Linked DNA regions of Paraburkholderia bryophila. The protein of the gene in region 2 interacts with the protein of the main gene of each other region in a pairwise test. Links are inferred from orthologs where the notes say so. Each region holds a gene or a part of one and is shown on either strand. Other genes may lie near its edges.

Evidence for each region.
Region 1: the proteins of dnaA (region 2) and GGD40_RS11725 interact in binary tests that used the Escherichia coli proteins (3 or more experiments, as listed by UniProt). The link is inferred for Paraburkholderia bryophila from one-to-one orthologs.
Region 3: the proteins of dnaA (region 2) and nadE interact in binary tests that used the Escherichia coli proteins (3 or more experiments, as listed by UniProt). The link is inferred for Paraburkholderia bryophila from one-to-one orthologs.

The regions. Positions count from the first base shown.
Region 1 is NZ_JACCAS010000001.1:2,636,912-2,644,970, reverse strand. The notes cover bases 3,147-5,932. They hold GGD40_RS11725 (phosphoheptose isomerase), read left to right. Parts: upstream 3,147-4,138; coding sequence 4,139-4,726; downstream 4,727-5,932. Other genes in these bases: GGD40_RS11715 (c-type cytochrome), read left to right, coding at 5,547-5,894; GGD40_RS11720 (BON domain-containing protein), read left to right, coding at 4,753-5,550; GGD40_RS11730 (YraN family protein), read left to right, coding at 3,375-3,923; rsmI (16S rRNA (cytidine(1402)-2'-O)-methyltransferase), read right to left, coding at 3,147-3,376. In the rest of the region: GGD40_RS11750 (exonuclease), read right to left, coding at 1-463; GGD40_RS11745 (MBL fold metallo-hydrolase), read right to left, coding at 460-1,104; GGD40_RS11740 (septal ring lytic transglycosylase RlpA family protein), read left to right, coding at 1,742-2,344; more of rsmI, read right to left, coding at 2,474-3,146; GGD40_RS11705 (hypothetical protein), read left to right, coding at 6,183-7,202; GGD40_RS36900 (hypothetical protein), read left to right, coding at 7,392-7,652; GGD40_RS11695 (DUF3987 domain-containing protein), read left to right, coding at 7,652-8,059. UniProt on the Escherichia coli protein: Required for the timely initiation of chromosomal replication via direct interactions with the DnaA initiator protein.
Region 2 is NZ_JACCAS010000001.1:2,815,231-2,818,368, reverse strand. What follows is about bases 1-2,837. They hold dnaA (chromosomal replication initiator protein DnaA), read left to right. Parts: upstream 1-536; coding sequence 537-2,138; downstream 2,139-2,837. Other genes in these bases: dnaN (DNA polymerase III subunit beta), read left to right, coding at 2,359-2,837; rpmH (50S ribosomal protein L34), read right to left, coding at 11-145. Also shown: more of dnaN, read left to right, coding at 2,838-3,138. UniProt on the Escherichia coli protein: Plays an essential in the initiation and regulation of chromosomal replication. Binds in an ATP-dependent fashion to the origin of replication (oriC) to initiate formation of the DNA replication initiation complex once per cell cycle.
Region 3 is NZ_JACCAS010000002.1:2,908,301-2,916,519, reverse strand. Bases 2,831-5,776 are described here. They hold nadE (ammonia-dependent NAD(+) synthetase), read left to right. Parts: upstream 2,831-3,846; coding sequence 3,847-4,707; downstream 4,708-5,776. Other genes in these bases: GGD40_RS33950 (hypothetical protein), read right to left, coding at 5,609-5,776; GGD40_RS33955 (hypothetical protein), read right to left, coding at 5,164-5,322; GGD40_RS33960 (RNA-binding protein), read right to left, coding at 4,892-5,158; GGD40_RS33970 (L,D-transpeptidase), read right to left, coding at 2,831-3,563. In the rest of the region: GGD40_RS33980 (ABC1 kinase family protein), read left to right, coding at 1-1,460; GGD40_RS33975 (DMT family transporter), read left to right, coding at 1,643-2,515; more of GGD40_RS33970, read right to left, coding at 2,562-2,830; more of GGD40_RS33950, read right to left, coding at 5,777-5,959; GGD40_RS33945 (hypothetical protein), read right to left, coding at 6,073-6,729; GGD40_RS33940 (S10 family peptidase), read right to left, coding at 6,882-8,219. UniProt on the Escherichia coli protein: Catalyzes the ATP-dependent amidation of deamido-NAD to form NAD. Uses ammonia as a nitrogen source.

The DNA.
Region 1 (8,059 bases), 180 kb from region 2 along the record:
ACCAGTGTCTCGGAAAGCGCGGCTTGATGTTCTTGCGATACGGCAGGCCGGTCATCGCGAACGCGAGTGTCTTGATGTCGAGCGCCGACCACGAAAACGGGCAACGGCCGACAAAACGCATCATGTACCAGAACATATAGGTGAAGTCGAAGCCGGCCGGCATCGCGACGAACACCGGCTTGCCCGGCAGCGCTTCGACCCAATCCACATAGGCGGTCAGCGCTGCGGCGGGGTCCTGCAAATCTTTGCGACAGGCGGCCCACGCTTCGGGCTGCGTCTTCCACCACGCTTCCTGCACTGGGTGCGGCTTCGCGCCGTCGAGCAAATGGAGATTCGCCGAGAAGGTGGCGATCAACTGCTTGTCTTCGGTATAGGCGGCCGAGGCGAAACTCAGCATCGAATGCGGGCCGGGAATCGGGCCGTCGGCTTCGACGTCGGTGCTCACATAGATTTCGCTGCTCATGCCTCGACTCCGTCGGCGACGTAGGGATTACTGCGGCGCTCGGCGCCGAACGTCGACGTGGGTCCGTGGCCCGGCACGAAGGTGACGTCGTCGCCGAGCGGCCAGAGTTTTTCGCGGATCGAGCGCACCAGATCCGCGTGATTGCCGCGCGGAAAATCCGTGCGGCCGATCGAACCGGCGAACAGCACGTCGCCGACCAGCGCGAGCCGGTGCGCGCGGCTGAAGAACACCACGTGACCGGGCGTGTGCCCTGGGCAGTGATAGACCTCGAGGGTTTCGTCGCCGAACTGCACGGTCTCGCCGTTCTGCAGCCAGCGGTCCGGCTCGAACGCCTCGGCCGCGGGAAAGCCGAAACGCGTGCTTTGGTCCGGCAGCTTGTCGAGCCAGAAACTTTCGTCGGGATGCGGGCCTTCGATCGGCACGCCGTAGTGCGTGGCCAGCGTCTTCGCGCCGGCGCAGTGATCGATGTGGCCGTGCGTCAGGAACACTTTTTCGACCGTCACGTTCTGACGCGCGATTTCGCCCTGGATGACATCGAGATCGCCGCCCGGATCGACGACGGCCGCGCGTCCGGTTGCCTCGCAAACGAGCAGCGAGCTGTTCTGCTGGAACGGCGTGACGGGGATCAAGGTGACTTTCATGGATGACGGCGCCGCGAGGAAAAGGTTGATTGTACCGGCCTGCGAGCTAGCTCCGCCGAGGGCCCGGAAGGCCCGCCCCGACGGGCTTTGGTCCGCTCATTTTTGCAGCAAGCGTGAAAATTCATCAAGGTTTTCAGTCGCTTGGCATCTCAAAAATTTCTTTTGGGTATAATGCACCCCATGCCTAGGGAACTGGGCATGCCACAAGGCGATGCGTCCCCATCAAAAATGGGCACGCGGATCGCCACTCAAGTTTGGGCTGTCGCACTGCTGGACAGCCATCAAGTATCGAGCTTTCGATGCACACGTCTTGCCCAGCCAGGTGCCACGCGCCTGCTACGGACTTAACTGCCGTGACGCTGGGTGGGGCCTACGCCGCCGTTCCTGTGCGCTGAGTTCCGCGCGCAAGAGCGTGTTTGCCACGTTCGATGGCGGCATGTGGGGTCTGGTCAGGCTGCCGGGGACAGGTTGCGCCAGACGTGAAAATTAACCGTGCGGTAGCGGCCGATTGGGCCGCATCCGGGCTTTGACGTTCTGCGCTTATGTGGCGCGGCGCGTTGTCGTCCATTGCCGCCGGAGTCGCAGGCAACACGCTCAATTTCGCGTGATGCGGCTCGACATTGTGATTGCACGTCTTATGAAAACTCGGTTATCCCGTGGTCTGGGGACTCTTTTTGCCTTTTTTGTGCTGGCCGGTTGCGCCACGCCTCCGGGCACCGCGAACACGTCCGCCAATGATTCGCCGCTGAGCACCAAAGCGGCGCAGGCAGGGACCTTCGGACCGCAAGCTTTCGGTAGCGCGCCGGCCTCCGGCGCAAGCGCTGCGGGCTCGTCGCTGGCCGACGCCAAGCCGCTAACGGACGATGGTTCGGACATTTCGGACTTTCATCAAACCGGTCGCGCGTCGTGGTACGGCCGCGGCTTCCACGGCCGTCGCACCGCCAACGGCGAACGCTACGATATGCATGCGCTGACCGCCGCGCATCGCACGTTGCCGCTCGGCTCGTATGTGCGCGTGACCAACCCGGCCACGTCGCGCTCGGTCGTCGTGCGGATCAACGACCGTGGTCCGTATGCTCGCGGCCGTGTGATCGATCTGTCGATGGCCGCTGCGAGCGTCCTCGATATGCGTCATGCCGGCACGGCGCGCGTCAAGATCGAAGGTCTGACGCAGCAGGAAGCACGCGCCGAGATGAACGAAACGCTGGCGTCGAACTCGGGTTCGAACAGCGATAAGTGATCGGAAATCGATGGTGAGGCTACGGGTGGGTGCGTGATGGGCGCACTCGTAGCATGGCGGCGGTGGCAGTTCATGCCATCTCTGTCAAAAAAGGAAAGGGCCGCGAGGCCCTTTTTTTTGTCCGACTGCTTATTCTTCTTCGGGGTCGTCTTCGGCTTCGTCGTCTTTCTTCAATGCCAACGCACGCGTGTACAGCGCGTTGCGCGACACCCCGGTGATCGACGCCGCCACCTTCGCCGCGCTGCTCACCGTCAACTCTTCCAGCAGGATGCCTAGCAACGCGTCGTGATCGTGTTCGCCGGTGGCTTCCGGCTGAGCGCCTTCCACCACCAGCACGAATTCGCCGCGCTGGCGGTTCGGATCGCCGGCGAGCCACGTTGGCCCTTCGGCCAGGGTGCCTTGGTGCAGCGCTTCGTGTAACTTTGTCAGCTCTCGCGCGATCAGCAGTTTGCGTTCGCCGCCGAACGCGTCGGCCAGCGCCTGCACCGTCTCGACGATCCGGTGCGGAGCTTCGTAGAACACCATCGCGTGAGGATGGCGCGCGAGTTCTTGCAACGCGGTGGCGCGGGCCTTCGGCTTGGGCGGCAGGAAGCCGAGGAACGAGAACGTCGCGACCCAGTCGCCGGCCGCGCTCAACGCCGTGGCGAGGGCGCTTGCGCCGGGCAGCGGAATCACGGGGAAGCCGGCTTCCCGCACGGCATCGACCAGTTTCGCGCCGGGGTCCGAGATGCCGGGCGTGCCCGCGTCGGAGACATACGCGACGCGCTCGCCCGCTTGCAGATGTTCGATCAGGCGCTGCGCCGCGGCCCGCTCGTTGTGCTGATGCACCGCGACGAGCGGCTTCGAGATGCCGTAGCGCGCGAGCAGTTGGCCGGTGTTGCGGGTGTCTTCGGCTGCGATGCGGTCCACCAGTCCGAGCACATGCAGCGCGCGCAGCGTGACGTCGGCGACGTTGCCGATCGGCGTGGCCACCACATACAGCGCGGCAGCGGGGTACTGCTGCCCTTGCGCGAGTTCGGAGAGAGGAGTCATGAGACAGAAGACGCAAACAGACGGAAAGAGGCCGCCATTGTGCCACGCAGCGCCGGGCGTTCTGGGGGCTAAGGATGGTGAGCGCGGCGAGATGGGGCTTGGGCGCGAGGCGGTGAGTAGTTCGGTGGCTACGGCGCGGCGTGCACCACCGCCCACCACCCCGCACAACTTTTCAAGACCGGCCGGGTCCAAACTCGTCGGCGCGGTTTTCGAATTGCGCGCGCAGGAGTTTTTGCAGCGGCAGCGTTTGCGGTTCGTCGCGCGTAACGTGTCGTGCCGCGGCGGCGAGATCGATCTGGTGATGCGCGACCGTGACGGTGCGCTGGTGTTCGTCGAAGTCCGCGCGCGGGCGCACGGTCACTATGGCGGCGCGGCGGCGAGCATCGACTGGCGCAAGCGACAGCGCATCGTGCGCGCGGCGCAGCATTATCTGGTCACTCGCGGCCGCTGTTCGCACGATCAACCCGCGTGCCGTTTTGACGTGGTTGCGTTCGAAGCCGGCCGGCTCGTCTGGTTGCGTGACGCGTTTCGCGCCGACGAAGTCTGATGGCGCGCGCGGAGAACCCGCGTGAGTACGATAAACTTGCGCTCGCGTCCGGGCCACGGGGCGACGCGGATACGCGAAATGCAGGGTACTTTGCGATGCATTGACGCTACCGCACCACGTTACCGGCCAGCTTCACCGGCGCAGCTCAACTCGCAATACGACCTCACAACACGGCCGCGCAGTGCGGCCCATTCGCGGTAGAAGATAGAGACTCGATGTCAGTCGAACGCATTCAACAACACTTCCGCGACAGCGCGGCAGTCAAACTCGAAGCCCTCGAAACCCTGTCGATGCCAATCGCTGCAGCGATCGACACGATGTTCGGCGCGCTTGCCAACGGCAACCGCATTCTGGCGTGCGGCAACGGCGGCTCGGCTGCCGACGCGCAACACTTCGCCGCCGAGCTGATCGGCCGCTTCGAACGTGAACGGCCGGGCTTGCCGGCGATCGCGCTGAGCACGGATACGTCCGTGCTGACCGCTATCGCCAACGACTATTCGTTCGAGCAGATTTTCTCGAAGCAGGTCTGGGCGCTCGGCCAGCCGGGGGATGTGCTGCTGGCTATCACCACGTCCGGCAATTCCGCCAACGTGCTGGCCGCGATCGACGCCGCGCACGAGCGCGAAATGATCGTGGTCGCGCTGACCGGCAAGGGCGGCGGCCGCGTGCAGGACGGTTTGAGCGATACCGACATCCACGTCTGCGTGCCGTCGGATCGCACCGCGCGTATTCAGGAAGTGCATTTGCTGACCATCCATTGTCTGTGCGACGGCATCGATGCCATGTTGCTGGGCGAAGACTGAGATTGATTCCGAAGGAGAGCTAGTTGATGAGCGTATTCCGCGTCAAGAAGACACTGGTGAGAACCGTGCTGGTGGTTGGGTTCGCGGCGGGGCTGTCCGCGACGTTGCAGGGTTGCTTTCTCGCCGTTGCGGGAGCTGCGGGCGGCGGCGCGCTGGTGGCGACCGACCGGCGCACGCTCGGCGCGCAGACCGAAGATCGCGAGTTGCAGGTGAAGGCGCTCTCGCAGATCAGCCAGAATCTGCCGGACAACGCGCACGTCAACGTCGCGGTGTTCAATCGTCGCGTGTTGCTGACCGGCGAAGTCGCGGGCGACGTGTCGAAGCAGCGCGCCGAGACGATTGTGCGTGGTCTGAACAACGTCAACACGATCGTCAACGAACTGGCGATCATGCCGGCCAGTTCGTTCTCGTCGCGCACCAACGATACCTATCTGGAGACGCGCGTGAAGACCGCGCTGATCGCCGAGAAGAATATTTCGGCGAACAACTTCAAGGTGGTGGCCGAGCGTGGCTCGGTGTACCTGATGGGGCTCGTCACGATGGACGAAGGCAATCGCGGCGCGGATGTCGCGAGTCGTGTGCCGGGCGTGGTGCAGGTCGTGAAGCTGTTCCAGTACATTCAGCCGCAGGAAGCTGCAGCGGCGGCTGCGGCAGCAGCGACTGCGCCGGCGACGGGCGCGTCGCAGCCGGACGTGAGTGCGCCGACGGTCGGCGCGGTTCCGGATTCGTCGGTGAGCTCGCGGCCGCTTGATCAGCAGGCGCCGGCGCCGGTCAGCAATTCGAACGCGGTGCATCCGGGTAATCCGAAAGCGACTACGCCATGAAGCGCGGTGTGATTGTTGTTGGGTCGGTGTTGGTTGGGGCGGTGGTGGGGCTGTTTGTGTCGAGCGCGCATGCTGCGGATGCGCCGGGTGGGCAGAGTATTGCTAATTCGAATGCTTGCATGGGATGTCATGCGGTGGACCGCAAACTGGTTGGTCCGTCGTTCCAGCAAATCGCGGCGAAGTACAAGGGTGATGCGCAGGCGCCGGCTAAGTTGGCGAGTAAGGTGAAGAACGGTGGGACCGGCGTGTGGGGCATGATTCCGATGCCTGCGCATCAGTCGATGAGCGACGCGGATATTCGGACGGTGGTTGATTGGGTGCTGAAAGGCGCGCCGTCGAAGTGATGGTTTACCGGGGTTTGGGGCTAGGCAAAATGGAAAATGCCTGTGCTAGAATTGTTCGCACGTTGGGGGGGTAGCTCAGCTGGGAGAGCGTCGCGTTCGCAATGCGAAGGTCGGGAGTTCGATCCTCCTCTCCTCCACCAAAGAATTCAAAGGGTTACAGGTAATTTTCCTGTAACCCTTTTTCATTTTTCTGGTTGATGTAACCGGTATGTAACCAGATTTAGACCTCGCAGATCCACGTCAAGCTTCCACCGCCTTGCCGTTCTGCTCCCGCTGGATGATGTCGTTATGGATGAAGGCAAAAACAATCGCCAGTCAGAGCCGGCCCCTCAAATGGAGCTAGATCTGAGAGTGGGCCGAGCGGGATGGGAAAAGGTAAAGTCCCAAGCATTGGCCGCGAAAGAAGAGCAAGCGAAGGTACGGCAACAAGAGGCCTTGGCATTCTTGAGGCAGACAGATGCGCCGGCCAAGCGCGCCTATCTAACCGTAGTAGATGCCGCTGAACAGCTGGGGCGTGAGCCGGATGATTTGCTAGAGAAAGGGGTAACCGGAAAGCTGAAGCTTTATGTGCCGGTGTTGCATGAAGGGCTGTATGTGTGGCCGGTGACTGAGCGTGGCGTTCCGCACGCCAGCTTGTTGGGGCGCGTGGATGGCGTTGCGCCAATATTTCAGGACAGGCTGCAATATGGCGAATACGAAATCCTGCATCCCGCTGACGTCAAGAAGGTCAAGGTAGAGCAGTCAGCGAGACCCGAGGGCTATATTTGCCCGGACCGGGTAAAGCGGCATCTTGCCGAATTGAAAATCAGGTGGCCGGAAGGACAGGTCGCGAGGCTGGCTGAACGGATCGAATCCTTGGCCACTCGGATTGCTTGGGTTCCGGCGTTCCCTTTGACAACAGATGGCGGCATTGCTAGAGCTGAAATGCTACGTGTGAACAGCGATGACATGCCGAGCTTGAGGGTGCAGTTCGAGCAGTCGGTCAATGCCAGTGAAATGACTGGCGAGAAAGGGCTCGGCATGCAAGTTTCAGTAGGTCCGGATGATCCCTCCAAACTGATCAAATACGGCGAGCGACGTAGGAAGCAGATCGAAGCCATACAAGCGGGTGCGAAAGCGCTGGGAATTGATCCAAGAAAAATCTCGGTGGGCCAGCCAGAAGGGCACAAGAACAAAATCCGTTTATGGTGTAAAGCTAACCACCTAGATCGATTCGGCGCGGGGGATGATCCGTTTGACGAGGCATGGATATCGGCAAGTAGAGATGGACTGATTACAGTCGTCAACAAAGGCAATTTCAAAAGGTAACTTCACCTGTGAGTCGTGGGCAAAATACCCCACCTCCCCACCTTGCGGCCCCACTAGCACCCCAGTCGATCATGTCAATGCCGATCTACGACGCCACGCATGGCGAAGTGTTTCGGCGTTGACTGCGGAAATCGGCACGCGGGCGGCGCCTAAACACGACCTTTTGCGTGGCTCCCATTGGAGTCCAACATGGTCCAGCTGAACAATCCCGCATTTTCGACGCCGCAAGGCCTTTCATCGATCCGTCCAACGGACTGCCTCGACCTCGATGCGGTCAGCCGCTTCACCGATGATACCGACCAATTCGCCGAGCTGAATGGCGTGAAAGCGCAATCGGTCCGCAAACGGTATGCGCAGACCGGTAGCTATTTCGGCATCCGGCCACTGAAGCTCGCGAATCGCCGCTTGAAGTGGCCGCACGTCTTCGCCGCACAGTCGGAGGCTGCGTGATGCAAGGCAATCCTTTCCCCCTGCACGCGCTGTCGTCAACGGAACGAGCCATCATTAAAGCATGGGCACGTACAGCAGCCTTTGAAATCCCGGCGGCTGGCTACATGGACGGTTATGTTTCTCAGGCCGCTGGACCATGCGCGGTTGTCAAGACGCCGGACGGTACGCTCCTCGATTCCAGCACATACGTTACGGTATGCGCTCCGTCGAGCGCCGGCAAAACGCCGGCGAGCCGGCCGTTCATCGAACATCGCGCCAGCGCGGTAGCTGCGCACGATGCTTCGACGCTCTCCGCGTGGCAAGAACACAAAGGCCGTATGACGGCATGGCAAGCTGACTACTCCGGCACTGAGCGCGGGATCAGCAAGCGGGCCGCCAAGGGACTTCCCCGGGATGACGCACTTGCT
Region 2 (3,138 bases):
CTCGCCTGCCTTAGATGGCGAGGCGCTTGCGGCCCTTCGCGCGACGTGCGTTGATGACCTTGCGGCCACCTGCGGTCTTCATGCGAACGCGGAAGCCGTGGGTGCGCTTGCGACGGGTAACGGAAGGTTGGTAAGTACGTTTCATGTTGCTCTCACTTGATCGACTGATCGAAAAATAACCGCACGATCATCGCTGAAGCGGCAATGGCCGGAGGTTTACAGAATTGGTTTTCGCGGAACCCGCTATTTAAACCGGTTTTCTGTTGGCCGTCAATAGTTTAGCGCTCGCGGCCCTGCGACGGCGCTGGCTCGGGCCGATGATCCGTCCCTGTGGATAACTCCCTTCCGGGTAGCATTTGGCGTTAGAATCTCGCCTTACTTCCCAAAAATCCTGCACGCCGCTCCGGCTCGCTTGCCCCGCAAACCCTTGTGGCACAAGCGCCTGGAGCCATTGCGCCTGGCTGCTCAGGGCCTTGTTGCGCGCACGCAACAAGGGCAGCGGCGACCGCCGTGCACACCATAACGACAGCAACTCGATGAACGATTTCTGGCAACACTGTTCCGCATTGCTGGAGCGTGAGCTTACGCCCCAGCAGTACGTGACGTGGATCAAACCGTTGGCCCCGGTCGCCTTCGACGCCGCTGCGAATACGCTTAGCATCGCCGCGCCGAACCGCTTCAAGCTCGACTGGGTCAAGAGCCAGTTCTCCGGCCGCATCGCGGATATGGCCCGCGATTTCTGGCAAGCCCCGGTCGACGTGCAGTTTGTTCTGGACCCGAAAGCCGGCATGCGCGCGCCGCAAGCCACGTCGTCGCCGGGTTCGACTCGTCCTGTTTCGTCCTCATCCGCGCCGATGGGCGGTCATTCCGGCGGAGGCGCCGCAGTGGACGCGGCCGTCGGCGCCGTGCAAGCGGCGCATGCCACACGCGCCGGCGGCGTGAATGCCGCTGCGCAGCAACATGCGAACGCGCGCGCTGCATCGGCCGCCGCCGAAGACGCCGCCGACCTCGATCTGCCCAGTCTCGACGCGAACGAAGCCGCGGCCGCCCGTCGCACGTGGCGTCCGGGCCAGAGCGCGAGCTCGAACGGCAACGGCGAAAACGATTCGATGTACGAGCGCTCGAAGCTCAACCCGGTGCTGACCTTCGATAACTTCGTGACCGGTAAGGCCAACCAGTTGGCGCGCGCCGCGGCGATTCAGGTCGCGGATAACCCCGGCATCTCGTACAACCCGCTGTTCCTGTATGGCGGCGTCGGGCTCGGCAAGACCCACCTGATCCACGCGATCGGCAACCAGCTTCTGATGGACAAGGCCGGCGCGCGGATTCGCTACATCCACGCGGAACAGTATGTGTCCGACGTGGTGAAGGCTTACCAGCGCAAGGCGTTCGACGATTTCAAGCGCTACTACCACTCGCTCGACCTGCTGCTGATCGACGATATTCAGTTCTTCTCGGGCAAGTCGCGTACACAAGAGGAATTCTTCTACGCATTCGAGGCGCTGGTCGCGAACAAGGCGCAGGTGATCATCACCAGCGACACGTATCCGAAGGAAATTTCGGGGATCGACGACCGTCTGATCTCGCGCTTCGACTCCGGCCTGACGGTGGCGATCGAGCCGCCCGAGCTGGAAATGCGCGTCGCGATTCTGATGCGCAAGGCGCAGTCGGAGTTCGTGAGCCTGAGCGAGGACGTCGCGTTCTTCGTCGCGAAACACTTGCGCTCGAACGTGCGTGAGCTGGAAGGCGCGCTGCGCAAGATCCTCGCGTATTCGAAGTTCCACGGTCGCGAAATTACGATCGAACTGACCAAAGAAGCGCTGAAAGACCTGTTGACGGTGCAGAACCGCCAGATCTCGGTGGAAAACATCCAGAAGACGGTTGCGGACTTCTACAGTATCAAGGTCGCGGACATGTATTCGAAGAAGCGTCCGGCGAATATCGCGCGACCGCGGCAGATTGCGATGTATCTCGCGAAGGAACTGACGCAGAAGAGTTTGCCGGAAATCGGCGAGCTGTTCGGCGGACGTGACCACACCACGGTGCTGCACGCGGTGCGCAAGATCGCAGCCGAACGCGGCACTGACGCGCAACTGAACCACGAATTGCACGTGCTGGAGCAGACGCTGAAGGGCTAAGCAAGTCGACTGGGAAAAACGACCTGTTTATTTCCAAACTCGCCCCCATTTTAGTGAGGCGGTTCCGTTTTCAGGCACAATACAGGTTTAACCGCCCGGCGGCCGCGGGCGGATTTCACGCTGTGGCAGGCGCTGCGTGGCGCCGGCGGGGGGCCACGGCTGTGAGCTGGATCGCTTGCCTGGCAAGGCGCGCAGGCCGTTATATCAACGAAGGAACTCTATGCAACTGGTCAAGACCGAACGCGATAACCTCCTCAGGCCGCTGCAAACTGTGAGCGGCATCGTCGAACGCCGCCATACGTTGCCGATCCTCGCCAATTTGCTGATTACCAAGAACGGCCCTGACGTGTCGTTCCTGTCCACCGACCTCGAGTTGCAGATCACCACGCGTGCCGATTTCGGCGTGGGCGGCGATTCGGTGGCGACCACGGTGGCAGCAAGAAAGCTCCTCGACATTCTGCGCGCCATGCCCGACGGGCAGGTCACGCTCACGCTGAACGACAAGCGTCTGACCGTGCAATCCGGCAAGAGCCGCTTTGCGCTGCAAACGCTCGCCGCAGACGAATTCCCGACGGTCGCGCAAGCTAAAGACTACGGTGCGAACCTCGTGGTTCCCCAGAAGACGTTCCGCCAGTTGCTCGGCATGGTCCATTTTTCGATGGCCCAGCAGGACATTCGCTACTACCTGAACGGCATGCTGCTGGTGGTGGACGGCGATCAGCTGATGGCGGTCGCGACCGACGGTCACCGTCTGGCGTTCTCGTCGATGAAGATCGAAGGCACGTTCGCGCGTCAGGAAGTGATTATTCCGCGCAAGACGATTCTGGAATTGCAGCGTCTGCTGGAAGACATCGACGACACGCTGAAGATCGACATCGCGCAAACGCAGGTGAAGTTCACGTTCGGCCAGGTCGAACTGGTGTCGAAACTGGTGGAAGGCAAATTCCCCGACTTCCAGCGCGTGATTCCGAAGTCGCATAAGAATCAATTTTTGATCGGC
Region 3 (8,219 bases), on a different replicon or contig from region 2:
GGATGATCCAGCTGGTCGGCCGGGTGCACGCGTCCAGCGGCAGCGGCGCGAGTCTGCACGGCGTGCTGCCGGCACTCGGCCCGCTCGCCAGCCGCTTTGCGCAGACGCTCGCCGAACGGCCCGAACTCGCCACGGGCACGTTGCACGACGCGATCGACGCTATCGATCACATGGAAGCCCCACTGCCGCCCGCGGAATCCGAAGCGGCGCTGGCGCGCGCGTTCGGTCGTCCGCTCGCCACCCTGTTTAGCGCCGTCGATCTGACGCCGGTGCGCGGCGGCTTCGCCGAACAAACACATCTGGCGCGGCTGCTCGTGCCGGTCAACGGTCATAGCGAAGTGGCGATCAAACTGGTGCGCGCCGACCAGTTGCAGCAGATCGGCGACGAACTCGCGCTGCTGCGCTGGGTCGCGCGCTGGATGGAAAAGCTCTCGGGCCGCGCGCGCCGCTTGCAGTTGCGCACGCTCGCGCAGAGTTTTACCGACGACATCCAGCGCCGCTTCGATCTGCGCGCCGAGGCCGCCAATCTGAGCCAGACCGGCCATCATTTCGACGGCGACAAACGGATCGTCGTGCCGGACGTGATCTGGGACCTGTGCACGAACCACACGCTGACCATGCAGCGCATCAGCACCCTGCCGGCGAGCGATCTGCCGGGGCTGCACGCGCATCGCGTCAAGCTGGCACCGCTCGCCGCGCATATCGTCGAGGTGGTGACCGAGCAGGCGTTCGAGCACGGCTTTTTCCACGCCACGCTCGACTCCCGGCGCGTGCGCGTGAGCATCGAGTCGGACACGCTGGGGCGTCTCGTGCTGGCGGAATTTTCGATCATGTCGAGTCTGTCGACCGGCGAGCGCGAGTTCTTCGTGCATGGCGCAAGCGCGCTGTTCGACCAGGATTACGGTCGCCTTGCCGAGATTCATCGCGATGCCGGGCACGTGCCGCACGACACGCGGGCGGAAATGCTCGAAGCCGAATTGCGCACGCGCGCCGAAGCGCATTTCGCGGCCGCGCCGGAAGACCGGTCGGCGGGGTCGCTGTTTCATCATCTGCTGCATGCGGTGCAGCCGTTCGAAGGCGCCGTGCCGGGGCGGCTCGCCAGTGCGCAACGCTCGTTCCAGCAGGCGGAAATGCTGGCGCGCGCGCTGCATCCGGGCGTCGATACGTGGAATATCACGCGGGGCGTGCTGACGGGTATCGCGCGGCGCGATCTCGATCATCGCGGCTGGATCAAGCGTCTGTCGCGTGAGTTGCCGCATCTCGCGCATATGCTGCCGCGCGTGCCGCAACTGGCGGTGCGTTATCTCCAGCATGAGCATGATCGCGCGCGTACGCCGCGGCAGAGTGCTGAACTGATGGCGGATATCGGTCGTGAATACCGGCGCACGCGGGTTTTGCTGTGGGCGTGCGCGGTTTGCGGCGGGGTGCTGGGGGCGGGGACGGTTTTGTTGATGTGGTGAGGTGGACGGGCTGCAAGGCGTGGACGCCTGTGCAACACAGACGCAGACGCCGATGCCTACGCGACGCGGGCGCGGGCGCCTATGCCTATGCTCACCTGTACACCCACACCGATTGCAGCTTCGAACAAGACACGCTTCGTGTACCTCGACAAGATGGCGGTTTTTCCACACCACCTCTTCCGATGCTCGCTTCGTCAATCGCCGCGCTGTTCGTCGTGTTGTGGTCGACCGGTTTCGTGGTCGCCCGCGCGATCACGCCCTACGCCGATCCCAATCTCTTTCTGCTCGCGCGCTTCGGCGGCACGGCGACGATCTTCGCACTCGTCGCGCTCGGCGCTCGCGCCGCATGGCCGAGCGGGCGTGACCTCGGCAAGCACCTGCTGGCGGGCGCGTTGCTGCAAGGCGTTTATCTCGGCGCCGGCTATTGGGCCGTGGCGCAAGGACTCAGCGCCGGCGTGATGGCCTTGCTCGGCGCGCTGCAACCGCTCGCCACCGCCGCCGTCGCGGCGCCGCTGTTCGGCGAGCGCCTGTCGCGGCGTGGCTGGGCCGGCATGGCGCTCGGCCTGGCCGGCGTCGCGCTGGTGCTCGAACCGAAGCTGGCATCCGCCGCTGTGCCCGCGTCGCATGGCAACGCGCCATCCTGGCTGGTCGTGCTGATTTCAGTCGTCGCGGTCGGCGCGATTACAGCGGGTACGTTGTTTCAGAAGACGTCGCTGGCCAAGGCCGATATCCGCAGCGCAAGCGCGGTGCAGAATTTCGGCGCGGCGCTCGTCGCGGGTCTGCTGGCGCTCGTCCTCGGCGAGCATCGCTGGATCGCTTCGAGTACGGTGTGGGCGTCGTTGGCGTGGGGGATCGTCATGCTGTCCGGTATCGGCGTCACGTTGCTGGTGTGGATGGTCCGGCGCGGCGACGCGGCACGCGCCACCGCGCTGATGTTTCTCGCCCCGCCGCTCGCCGCGCTCGAAGGGTATATCGGCTTCGGCGAGACGTTGCTGCCGGTGCAGATTGCAGGGTTCGGCGTGGCGTTGGTGGGGGTGTTGCTGGCGCGCTCGTGAGTGTGGCGGCAGCGAGGGTGATCGTGGCCGGCAAAGGCGCAACGAATCAATCCGCCGTGTCCGCCGCGGCCGGCACCTTCGCGCGCGCCTTGCCGCCCGGCAGCGGCGACCACGCCGGGCGACTCTTGCGCTCGGAGTCCACCACGACGATATAGCGGCCCGCCCACGGCGTGACCTCGCGATCGCTCTTCAACACCCACAGCGATTTGCCCGATTCGACCAACGCGACATAGCCGGCGTCCAGAATGCCGTAGTGATCGAGAAAGGTATTCAACGACGCGGGAATCCGCACGCAGCCCTTCGAGTGGCGAATGCCGAGCACCTGCTCGAGGCGATCGGGGTCGGTGGCGTGCATCTGGAAGCGCATCTGCGAGATGCCGCCTTTGCCCCAGCCTCGTTCGCCTTGCGCCCAGCCCAGGTCGAAGATCCGCATGTCGCGTTTGCCGTAGCCGCGGATATGGTTTTCGTTCTGCGTGCCCTCGGAACGGAAATCCATATTGGCGGGCGTATGTTCGAACACGCCGAGCGGCGTGATGAAGTGGTCGTACTCGCCCGGCCGGCCGGTGGAAACCGGCGACGCACCGATCATCTGCCAGGTGTCGGCCGGCGCGGCGCGAAAGTAGATGAACAACGCCTGCACGTTGGCGCTGCGATCGACCATCACGACGTATTGGCCCGATAGATTGCCCAGTGCGTGTTCGGCGAGCGTCGTTTGCAGACGCTCGGCGTAGGCGCGCTGTTCCGTGGCCGGTACTTTTAACCGGCGCGTGACGTCTTTCGTGAACATGTCACGCAGCAATAATGCGCGATGCGGGTCGACCACGCCGGCTGCGTCGGGTGTGGCGACGGTGGATGCCGACGCCGGCGCCGATGCAGAAGGCCCATCCGACTTAGATGGCGCGACAGACACCTCCGCGGAAGCCCCCGCAGAAGCCGCCAACGCCACGCTACACGACAGCGCACACAACCCAGCCCCCAACGCGCGTGTCAAACGACGGAAAGAACGACCCGCGCAACTCGCGCGCGAAACGGAAAAGAAAACCGGCATACCCATCACTTCTATTACTTCGTGCCGACGCTCCATCGATACAGAGGTCAAGCGATCGGAAACAGGCTGGCCAGGCCGATTGGAGTAGTTCATCGCGTGTTTGAGCAAACCTGATTATTATTGACAGCTCGCCGGCTCATGCGGCGCTCGGAACGAGAATGTTACTTAGCGCATTGCGATCTGTCGATCCTGTCTCGCGAGCCGACCCGCCAGCCACTTTCTCCGGCGCGCAAGCGCCAAAGCTTCAACATTGCGCAATCGCGCGAGGGAGCAGCAAAGCATCATGACGCAACAGGATCCAGTCGCACGTCAAGCCGGCATCGCCGCGGAAATGCACATGGGCACCGAGTTCGACGCCGTGCGGGAGATCGAGCGCCGGGTCGCTTTTCTGGCGAACTATCTGCGCGGCAGCGGCCTGAAGACCTACGTACTCGGTATCAGCGGCGGCGTCGACTCGACCACGGCGGGACGGCTTGCGCAACTCGCGGTCGAACGGCTGCGCGCCGACCATTACGACGCGCGCTTCGTCGCGGTCCGCCTGCCCTACGGCGAGCAGAAAGACGAGGCCGATGCCCAGCAAGCGTTGCGCTTTATCCGCGCGGATGAAAATCTCGCTATCGACATCAAGCCCGCCGCCGACGCCATGCTGACCGCGCTGCATCACAGCGGCGTGCCGTTCGCGGACGATTCGCAACAGGATTTCGTGCACGGCAATATCAAGGCGCGGCAGCGCATGATCGCCCAATACGCGGTGGCCAGCGCACGCGCGGGCGTGGTGATCGGCACGGATCACGCGGCCGAATCGCTCATGGGCTTCTTCACCAAGTTCGGCGATGGCGGCGCCGACGTGCTGCCGCTTGCCGGCCTGAACAAGCGTCGCGTGCGCGCGGTGGCCAAAGCGCTGGGCGCACCCGAGACCTTAGCGCACAAAGTGCCGACCGCCGACCTCGAAATGTTGCGTCCGCAACGGCCTGACGAAGACGCCTACGGCATCCCGTACGACGACATTGACGACTTTCTGGAAGGCAAGCCCGTAAGCGATGCGGCACGTCGCGTCATCTTGCGTTTCTACGAGGCCACCCGTCACAAGCGGGCGTTGCCGTACACGCCGTTCGACTGGCCGGCGCCGGCAAGCGGGGAATGAAACAGGGAAGTTAGCGAACGAAGGACGGTGGACGACAGACGGTAGGCGGCGGAGTGCACGGCGCGGAGAGCGGGAGAACATGCACGCGCCCGTCTCACCACCGGCCGCAAACCAGGCCAAGGAAAAACCGCTACGACGCTACGCGCGCGACGTCGACAAAACTGCGTCAACTACGTGAAGCAGCTCAGTGAGCGGCCGGCGGTTCATCGCCGAACAGATCGGCGCTCGCCTCGAGTGTCTGACCGTGCAACTGCTTGCCGTGAATCTCGCGCGCGATCACGTCGCCCACATACGGCACTTCCGCATTCAGTTCGACCGTGGCGTACGCGCTGGGCTTGCCGGCGTCGACCACTTCGATATGCTTCGCGTAATGCCCGAGCTCGCGTTTGAGGAATTCCCGCACCTCTTCGGCGCTACAGGATTCCGCAATGTTGCGCACGATCAGGTTCATGCGGCCTATCCTCGGCGCGCGCCGCGACCGGAATCACGATCCGCGCTTTGCACGCGCACGGGGCGCAGCGCTGCGCGTTGCTTCGCCTGCGCGGCCGCGAGTTCGCGGATCAACGCGGCGCCGGCGGCACCCAATGCAGCCAATGACAAATAGAAGGCAATCATTTAAATCTCCCCAGCGAAATTCGTCCTATTTTCAGCATAGTCAGAATCGACCACAAAAGCGATGCGACACAGTGTCGTCAAAGATGAACTTTTAAAGACCTGCCTGAATGCACTGTACCTGAATAAGGTCGGTCAAAAATAGCAAAACAGCGGTTCATTTAACGATTCAAGCCCGGTCATGCGACCAACGTCACACGTCGGTTGCAAAAACCGGGCCTCGATATGCAGTGCCGCAGCATCCTGCCGGGGGACGTGCGCAACGCGCGGGCTGATCGCGGGGATCCGATCAGTCCGCTGCTTGCACGTTGGCGGCGCTCACCCACCACGCATTCTTGCCGTGCGGCTGCTGAACCAGCACCGCCGTCGGATCGTCGACGCCGTCGTCCGCAACTTCGCACACCGCGAGACCGTCGGGCAGATGCTTGACCTCGCCGGCTTCCTGGAACAGCGCGACCCGTTGCGCGCTCAACGGTCGCAGTTGCTTGTACACGTCGAAGCTGATGGCGGCGGGCACGTCGCCGCGAATCCGCAACGCGTCGGCTTTACCGCACAGCACGGGCTCGGCGGCGAATGCGACGGCGCTGCCGAACAGACAGCCGAAAGCAAGCGCCGCGGCGGCAAGACGTGAATGGTTCATGGTGACTCTCCGGAAAAAAATGTGGGCCAGCGCGCCGCCCTCGACTAACGAAGCGGCGCGATTCAATACGCGTGGATGAACGAAACCGATGCCGCGCGCGAAGGCGCACGGTCTCACGGCGGACTGTCGTGCCCGGCGCCGCGCTCAGCGCTTTCGCCGGTCGCGACGTCGAGTCGGCTGATGTCGCAAGACGTTTGACTGAAACCCGAATAAACCACCGACCAATTGCCGACGATCGCAGCCTGCGCCTCGGCGAGGCTCAATTTGCCCTCGCACACGCAATGCTTGAGCATGACCGCCGCGCGCGCCTTGCGGCGCTCGCCCTGCTGGCCTGCCCACGGCAGAAGATCGAGATTGGCGGTCGCGTTCGGCGAACCGCCCAACACGACAGGCACGCGCCGGTCGATAGCGAACGCCGCGCCCTTATCGGACTCGATGCCGCGTTCGGCGAGCAAGCGATTCTTGTGCGCCATCAGTTCGCCGAACGGCGGCGCCACGGTGTCCGCGTAACCGGTCCGGCAAATCGTCTCGCCGACGGATTGCTGCGTGACGCGTTCGTCGAGCATGCCGGCCTCTTGCGCGCGGGCCTCGCCCATACGCACCGCGAGTGCCACGGTGAAGCCGAGCAGCAACACCACGCGCGCCCTGCCGCGCGAACGCGCCAAGCCGCAACGGTGCGTTAGCACCGGCGTAACTGCCTCTTCGTAAGTACCGCGGGTCGGGTCGCTGGAATGGTAAGAGCGACGCCCGTTTGCAATGCCTGCGTTCATCGGTCGGCGCGCCGGCAGCGGCACGCAATAGTTCAATTCGCGGACCAATTAGAACACATTCAAAATGCTTACGTAACACTCCGTGCCTCACGCTTGTCCGTGGACAAGCGTGAGGGTCCGTTCGCTCATGTCATTTCGCGTCACCCCACCGCTTACTTCGCCACGCGAGCCTGCAAGGCGCGAATCCGCGTGAGCGCCTGCGTGTTCGACGCCGTCGTGTCGTACATCTTCGCGAGATCCGCCTTCAGCGCGGTGCGCGATGCGCCGTCGAGATACACCATATGCCCGGACGGATAGAAGCGCGCCGACAGGTTCTGCCGGACCTGCGCGCTGAGCAACGGCATTTGCTGCAGATCGAGCACGGTCTGATAGAACGGCGTGACGAAATCGTAGAAGCCGTTCGCCGACAGCACCTTGAGATCGGGATTGAGCGCCATCACGGCGGCGAGATCGCCGGCGGTGTAGAGAATGACGTTGCCCTTCGCGTCTTTGCCCTTCTGCGCGCCGGTCGGATCGATGTGGCTGAAATCCCAATACTGGAACGCCTGATCGTTCAGATCGGTGAACGACGAATTCGACGTGTACTTCAACTGCTCGTTCAGATACACGTTCCACATCGTCGTATAAACGCCGGTGACCGCCGTCATGGTCGGATCGTTGCCGCCGGAGTTCGGGTCGATCTTGCCGGCAATCCCCGTTTCGATCGCCGTCACGCGGCCGTCATACTCGCCGAGCGCGAGCCCTTGCGACTTCAGCAAGCTGGTCAGGAACAGCGAATTGCCACGGCTGTCGTACGACGCGATATCCAGGCTCCACGCAAGCAGGGTCGCTTTGTCGATGCCGGTGTATTCGCTCAGTTTCTCGACCGTCGCGGAATCGGTGGTCGGAAATTTGCGTAGCGCGGCCAGATAGTCGGTGCGCGCGAATTGCGCCACCTCTTCGGCAAACGTGCCGAGATCCGTGGGCCGTGGCGCGATGCCGAGTTTCTTGTGATACCACGCGTCCGCCGCCGCGGTGGGCAGCGCGCCGACCGGATTGCCGGACTGCGTGTAATCGAGAATCGACGATTGCAGCGTAATGCCGTTCAGATCGACGCCGTCTTCGTGCAGTCGGTAGGCCAGCACGCAACTGCGTGCCGTGCCGTACGACTCGCCGTACAGGTACTTCGGCGAATTCCAGCGGTTGTTCTTGGTCAGAAAACGCTTGATGAACTGCTTGAGCGAATCCGCGTCCTGGTCGACGCCCCAGAAGGCGCGATTGGTCTTCGGTGCAATGGCCGCCGAGTAGCCGGTGCCGACCGGATTGATGAAGACGAGGTCGCTCTTGTCGAGCAGGCTGTCCGGGTTGTCTTCCATTGCGTACGGCGCGGGCGGCGTGAAGCTCGGCATCGCGGTCTTGATGCGGCGCGGCGCGAACGAGCCCAGCAGCACGAACACCGAAGACGACCCCGGACCGCCGTTATAGAAGAACGTGACCGGGCGGGTTTCTTC